DNA from 3 places in the Streptomyces sp. Y20 genome. Region 3 is predicted to be linked to each of the others. Evidence: riboswitches for the same ligand, from Rfam matches in the RefSeq annotation. Region 3 holds a riboswitch; each other region holds the start of a gene.
What was found. Region 3 has a riboswitch for thiamine pyrophosphate ahead of thiC (phosphomethylpyrimidine synthase ThiC). Riboswitches for the same ligand answer to the same signal wherever they lie in the genome.

Region 1 (2,257 bases), on a different contig from region 3:
GGACGGGCCGCAGCCGTTCGGCGTCGTCCAGGGTGCGCAGCAGGTGCACGCCGGGCAGGTCCTCGGTGCCGGGCAGGGTGACCGGTTCGGCGCCGGTGGCGAGGACCAGGACGTCGTACGGCACCGGGCCGGTGCCGGTGTCCAGTTCGTGGTCGGCGGGGCGCAGACCGCGCACCTCGCAGCCGAGGCGCAGCTCGACGCCGAGGGACTCGAAGTCCACGTCGAAGGCGGATCCCTCGGCCTTGCCGAGCAGGACGGCCTTCGACAGCGGCGGCCGGTCGTAGGGCTGGTGGGCCTCGGCCCCGATGACGGTCACCGTGCCCCGGAAGCCCTGTTCGCGCAGGGCGACCGCGGTCTGGACCCCGGCCATGCCCGCACCGACGACCACCACGCGGGGTCCTTGCGACGTGCCCTCTTGCGCTGTCTGCTCGCTCACCCGATCACCTTAGTCAGGTGACGTTCCGTCAGTCAGGGGGCGTGCTCGGTGACCTGTTCCACAACGCTGGTGCCGGACCCGGGCCGGGACTCCCACTCCCAGGTCTCCTCCAGCCGCAGCCGCCCGTCGGGCAGCTCCACGACCGTGGACACGCAGTGCCCCGAGGCGGTCGTCCCGTCGGTCCTCAGCTGCACGTAGCGGAAGTCCAGCCGGTCGCCCTCGCGGGTGCCGACCAGGTGGCCCCGCACGACGTCGCCGCCCGCGTACCCGGCCCAGATCGCGCCGTCGTCCTCGCGGTAGGCGAACCGGGTGCGGGTGCCCACCTGACCTGGGGCCTGGTCCGCCACAGGGGCGAAATGCAGGCCGTCGAGCGAACGGGACATGGCGGAGGACTCCCTTACGCGTGGCGAGGGGGGCGGGCTAGGGTGGCCACCGTACAAGCACTCGCGGGAGCCCGGACGCACCGGGCTGAGAGGGAGGCTGGCGGCCTCCGACCGTACGAACCTGATCCGGGTCATGCCGGCGAAGGGAGGGGCTGGACGCCCATGTCGTCACGTACGTCCGACGTCCTCGTCATCGGGGGCGGGATCATCGGCCTGGTCACGGCCTGGCGGGCCGCGCAACGCGGCCTGGCCGCGGCCGTGGTGGACCCCGAGCCGGGTGGCGGGGCCGCCCGGGTCGCGGCCGGAATGCTGGCCGCGGTCACCGAACTGCACTACGGCGAGGAGACGTTGCTCGCCCTCAACCTGGAGTCGGCCCGCCGCTACCCCGACTTCGTGGCCGAGCTGACCGAGCTGACCGGCCACGACCCCGGTTACCGCCCCTGCGGCACCCTCGCCGTCGCGCTCGACGCCGACGACCGCGCCCACCTGCGGGACCTGCACGCCTTGCAGCAGCGCTCGGGGCTCGCCTCCGAGTGGCTGTCCGGGCGGGAGTGCCGGCGCCTGGAGCCGATGCTGGCACCCGGGGTGCGCGGCGGCCTGCGGGTCGACGGCGACCACCAGGTCGACCCGCGGCGGCTGTCGGCGGCCCTGATGGCGGCGTGCGAGCGGGCCGGCGTGGTGTTCCACCGCGCGTGGACCGAGCGGCTGGACCTCGCGGGGGGCCGGGCCGCCGGGGTCACCACGGCGGACGGGACCGCACTGAGCGCCGGACAGGTGGTGCTCGCGGCCGGGAGCCTGAGCGGGCGGCTCGCGGGCCTGCCGGAGGAGCTGCGTCCCCCCGTCCGGCCCGTCAAGGGGCAGGTGCTGCGGCTGAGCGTGCCGCGCCGGTTCGCGCCGTTCCTGAGCCGTACCGTGCGGGCGGTGGTCCGCGGCAGCCAGGTCTATCTGGTGCCCCGGGAGAACGGCGAGCTGGTCGTCGGCGCCACCAGCGAGGAGCTGGGCTGGGACACGACGGTCACGGCGGGCGGCGTGTACGAGCTGCTGCGCGACGCCCACGAGCTGGTGCCCGGCATCACCGAGCTGCCGCTCACCGAGACCCGGGCCGGGCTGCGGCCCGCCTCCCCGGACAACGCCCCCCTGCTCGGCCCGTCCGGCCTGGACGGACTGCTGCTGGCCACCGGGCACCACCGCAACGGGGTGCTGCTCACGCCGGTCACCGGGGACGTGCTGGCGCACACCCTGGTCACCGGCGCCCTTCCTCCGGAGGCACGTCCGTTCACCCCGCGGCGGTTCGGCGCCGCACCCGTGGAGCAACTGGAGCAGCCCGCATGAGCGTCTGTGTCACCGTCTCCGTCAACGGCGAACCCCGCCGCATCGTCGCGGGCACCGCGCTGGACACCCTGGTGGGGTCCCTCACCGCGGCGCCGCGCGGAGTGGC
Region 2 (2,257 bases), on a different contig from region 3:
TCGGGGCGGTGGCGGGCCGCTTCTTGGCGTAGATCACCTCGGCGGGCGGGGAGGAGGCGTACGACACCACGAGCGGGCGGTCGCCGCCGGCCTTGCGGCCCCGGGTGGAGCCGGAGAACTCCTGGTCGTAGGCCTGCTCCCAGCCGTCGACGACCTTGACGCCGTTGGCCTTGAGCTTCTTCCAGTAGTCCTGCCAGCCCGCGTCACCGAACTGTGCGGCGCTGCCGAGGAGGAAGCCGAGGCCCGGTGAGGAGGTGGCCGCGTTCTCGGTGACGAGCAGGTTCTTGTACCGGGGTTCGGCGAGATCGGCGAAGGACCGCGGCGGGGTCAGCCGGTGCGCGCTGAAGTAGGCCTTGTCGTAGTTGACGCAGATGTCGCCGGTGTCGACGGGCGTGACGCGGTGCCTCGTCCGGTCGACCCGGTACTGCGGCGCGACCGTGTCGGATCCCTTGGCCTGGTACGGCTGGAACAGCCCGTTGTCCAGGGCGCGGGACAGCAGGGTGTTGTCGGCGCCGAAGAGGACGTCGCCCTGTGGGTTGTCCTTGGTGAGGATCGCCTTGTTGACGGCCTGGCCGGCGTCGCCGTCCTCGAGGACCTTGACCTGGTACCCGGACCGCTTCTCGAAGTCCTTCAGGACGTTCTTCGAGACGCTCCACGAGTCGTGGCTGACAAGGGTGACGGTCCTGGGGTCCGTGGACTTCCCGGTGTCCGACGACCCGCACCCGGTCAGGGCGGGCAGGGCGAGGAGGCCTAGCCCCGCCGCCACGGCCACGAGGGTCTTGTTGTGCACTGGATGTCCTCCTGGGGTGGGCCAGGAAGAGACGCGGCCCTGCCCGGGCTTCCGCGAGGAGGCCGGGCAGGGCGCAACAGCTTGAGTGGTGACCGAACTTCCTACCCAGAATGACCTGGGCGAGGTTCAGAGGGTCTGCGGCCCGGTTGCCGCACTCTCAGCGCTGTGGCGCTCCCCTGTCGGAATATGAAGATATGTGGACGTGGTCAGATTACCGCTCGGTGGCCGCGAGCTGACCGCAGGCCCCGTCGATCTCCTGTCCACGGGTGTCCCGGACGGTCACCGGCACGCCGTGCGCGGCGATGGCCTCCACGAACGCCTTCTCGTCCTCCGGCCGGGAGGCCGTCCACTTCGAGCCCGGGGTCGGGTTGAGCGGGATGAGGTTGACGTGGACGGGCTTGCCCCTGAGCAGCCGGCCGAGCCGGTCACCGCGCCAGGCCTGGTCGTTGATGTCCCGGATCAGCGCGTACTCGATCGACAGCCGGCGCCCCGACCTCTCGGTGTACTCGAAACCCGCGTCCAGCACCTCGCGTACCTTCCACCGCGTGTTCACGGGGACGAGGGTGTCGCGCAGCTCGTCGTCGGGGGCGTGCAGCGAGATCGCGAGCCGGCATTTGAAGCCCTCGTCGGAGAACCGGTGGATGGCCGGCACCAGCCCGACGGTCGAGACGGTGATCCCGCGCTGGGACAGGCCCAGCCCGTCCGGGGCCGGGTCGGTGAGCGCCCGGATGGCGCCGACGACGCGCTTGTAATTGGCGAGGGGCTCGCCCATGCCCATGAAGACGATGTTGGACAACCGCGCCGGCCCGCCCGGCACCTCCCCGTCCCGCAGCGCCCGCATCCCGTCCACGATCTGGTGCACGATCTCGGCGGTGGACAGGTTCCGGTCCAGGCCGGCCTGCCCGGTGGCGCAGAACGGGCAGTTCATCCCGCATCCGGCCTGCGAGCTGATGCACATGGTGACCCGGTCCGGGTACCGCATCAGCACGGACTCGACCAGCGTGCCGTCGAACAGCCGCCACAGCGTCTTGCGCGTGGTCCCCTGGTCGGTCGACAGATGCCGGACGACCGTCATCAGCTCCGGCAGCAGCGCTTCCTGCAGCTTGCCGCGCGACCCGGCGGGGATGTCGGTCCACTGCTCGGGGTCGTGCGCGTACCGCGCGAAGTAGTGCTGCGCGAGCTGCTTGGCACGGAACGGCTTCTCACCGATCTCGGCCACCGCGTCCTTGCGCTCGGCGGGCGTGAGGTCGGCGAGATGCCGCGGCGGCTTCTTGGCTCCGCGCGGCGCGACAAAGGTGAGTTCTCCGGGTGCAGGCATAACACATCCAGTGTCGCAGATCGACTCGGGTAGCCCAGGCCAGAGCGGGGTGGGGGTGGTCACCCGTGGGCGTCGGCTGTCAGCGTTGGGTCGACCTCGGACGGCCCAGGGGCGGCCCACACCCGGCGCTTGGATGATGCGGGCAGGCC
Region 3 (2,257 bases):
GGCGCCGGCGTAGGCGAGTACCAGGGTGTTGACCACGGAGGCGATGTGATCGCGGCCGATACGGATGGCCGCCCGGTACAGCCCCCGCCAGCCCATCGCCGGGTTCGCCTCGTGCAGCTCCCAGACCGCCGACGTCTGCGTCACCGTCACGTCGTCCAGGACGCCGAGCGAGCCGATGATGACACCGGCCAGCAGCAGACCACTCATGTCGATCGACGGATACAGGCCGTGGATCAGACCGGTGTTGTCATCCGTGTTGCCGGTCAGCGCGGACCAGCCGATGAACAGTGAGCCGAGCAAGCCGATCAGTGACAGGGAGATCAGCGTGCCGAGCACCGCCACCGACGTACGGGCGGAGAGGCCATGGCACATGTACAGCGCGATCAGCATGATGGCGCTCGCTCCCACCACGGCCACGACCAGCGGATCGGAGCCCTGGAGGATGGCGGGCAGGATGAACAGGGTCAGCACGAGGAAGCTCACCGCCAGGGCGACCAGGGCCATGAGACCGCGCAGCCGGCCGACCACGACGACGGCCACGGCGAAGATCCCCGCGAGCAACGCCATGGGCAACGTCCGGTTCACATCGGTCACCGAGTACTGGAGGTTCTTCGGTGCCGAAGGCTCGTAGGCGACGACTACCTTCTCGTCCCGGTGCAACTGCCGCGTCTGGTCCGGCTGCACGATCTCGGTGAACACACGGCCTGTGTCCTCGCCGGTGTCGACGCGGACGGTCGCCTTCTTGCAGGTCTTCCCGACCTCCTGTTTCGCGGGGGCGCCGCCGGTGGCGGAGGGGGCGCCGGCCGGGGCGCCGCTCGATGCGTTCACCGATGCACAGCTGACCTCGGTGACCCGGATGACCGTGGCCTGCTGGGTCTGCCGGTCGAATCCGACGCCGGTGCGCGAGTGGGACGGGGCTCCGCCGGGCCAGAGCACCGCGAGACCGACGACGACCGCCACGGTGAAAGGAATCAGGATCGCCGCGATCACCTTCCGCAGATGCTGGGAGACCGGCGCGGCGGGGCCGTGGCCGTGTCCGTGACCGTGGTGCCCGCCCGCACCGCTTCCGTGGCCGTGTCCGTGACCGTGGTGCCCGCCCGCACCGGTTCGGCGGCCAAGCGCGTTGTCCTGTCCCTCACCGTCCCGGCTGGGCGGATCGGGCGGCTGATGGGGGTACTGCTCCATCCTGGTCACCGCCCGATCATCGCAAGAACGGTGGGGGCCCACTGTTCACCGCGCCCCCCATGCCGCTAGCGTGGAGGCACCTTTGCACACGCGGGAGCTCGGAGCACCGGGCTGAGAGGGCGCTGACCTCCGTAGACGCGATGTTTCACGTGGAACCAGCAGGTCTCACGCAGGACATCGGCACACGGACATCGCTGCGTCGACCGCCGAACCTGTTACCGGGTAATGCCGGCGTAGGGAGTAGGTCCGATGACCAACAAGGACGCACGCACGCCTGCCTCCGTTCGGGACGAGAAGTCCGACGAGGCCGGGAAGTCCATCGGCTGGCACAAGGCGTACGTCGAGGGGTCGCGCCCCGACCTGCGCGTGCCGGTCCGTCAGGTGCACCTCACCAACGGGGAGTCGGTCACGCTGTACGACACGTCGGGGCCGTACACCGATCCGCTCGCCGACACGGACGTCCGCAGGGGGCTGTCACCGCTGCGGGAGAACTGGATCGTCGCCCGCGGTGACACCGAGGAGTACGCGGGTCGTCCCGTCCGTCCCGAGGACGACGGGCTCCGGCACACCTCGCCACGCGGCGGGCTGCGCAACCTGGACGCGGTCTTCCCCGGGCGCCCGCGCCAGCCGCGGCGGGGCCGGAGCGGGCGGCCGGTGACGCAGCTCGCGTATGCCCGACGGGGCGAGATCACGCCGGAGATGGAGTTCGTGGCCATCCGGGAGAACGTCTCTCCCGAGGTGGTCCGCGAGGAGATCGCGGCGGGCCGGGCCGTGCTGCCGGCCAACGTCAACCACCCGGAGATCGAGCCGATGATCATCGGCAAGCGGTTCCTGGTGAAGGTGAACGCCAACATCGGCAACTCCGCGGTGACGTCCTCCATCGAGGAGGAGGTCGAGAAGATGACCTGGGCGACCCGCTGGGGCGCCGACACGGTCATGGACCTCTCGACCGGCCGCAACATCCACACCACCCGTGAGTGGGTGCTGCGCAACTCCCCCGTCCCCATCGGCACGGTGCCGCTCTACCAGGCCCTGGAGAAGGTCGACGGCCGGGCCGAGGAACTGACCTGGG

Region 1: another riboswitch for thiamine pyrophosphate. It lies ahead of thiO (glycine oxidase ThiO); the one in region 3 lies ahead of thiC (phosphomethylpyrimidine synthase ThiC).
Region 2: another riboswitch for thiamine pyrophosphate. It lies ahead of ACGFT1_RS33005 (thiamine ABC transporter substrate binding subunit); the one in region 3 lies ahead of thiC (phosphomethylpyrimidine synthase ThiC).

What each region holds. Positions count from the first base shown of each region.
Region 1 is NZ_JBIDDP010000014.1:21,031-23,287, forward strand. Features, by position in the region: gene ACGFT1_RS28665 (NAD(P)/FAD-dependent oxidoreductase) at 1-436, opposite strand, end outside; gene ACGFT1_RS28670 (hypothetical protein) at 469-819, opposite strand; TPP riboswitch at 873-984, shown strand; gene thiO (glycine oxidase ThiO) at 982-2,151, shown strand; gene thiS (sulfur carrier protein ThiS) at 2,148-2,257, shown strand, end outside.
Region 2 is NZ_JBIDDP010000019.1:10,074-12,330, reverse strand. Features, by position in the region: gene ACGFT1_RS33005 (thiamine ABC transporter substrate binding subunit) at 1-790, opposite strand, end outside; TPP riboswitch at 871-978, opposite strand; gene rlmN (23S rRNA (adenine(2503)-C(2))-methyltransferase RlmN) at 1,002-2,108, opposite strand.
Region 3 is NZ_JBIDDP010000003.1:507,803-510,059, forward strand. Features, by position in the region: gene ACGFT1_RS10640 (YibE/F family protein) at 1-1,185, opposite strand, end outside; TPP riboswitch at 1,266-1,442, shown strand; gene thiC (phosphomethylpyrimidine synthase ThiC) at 1,435-2,257, shown strand, end outside.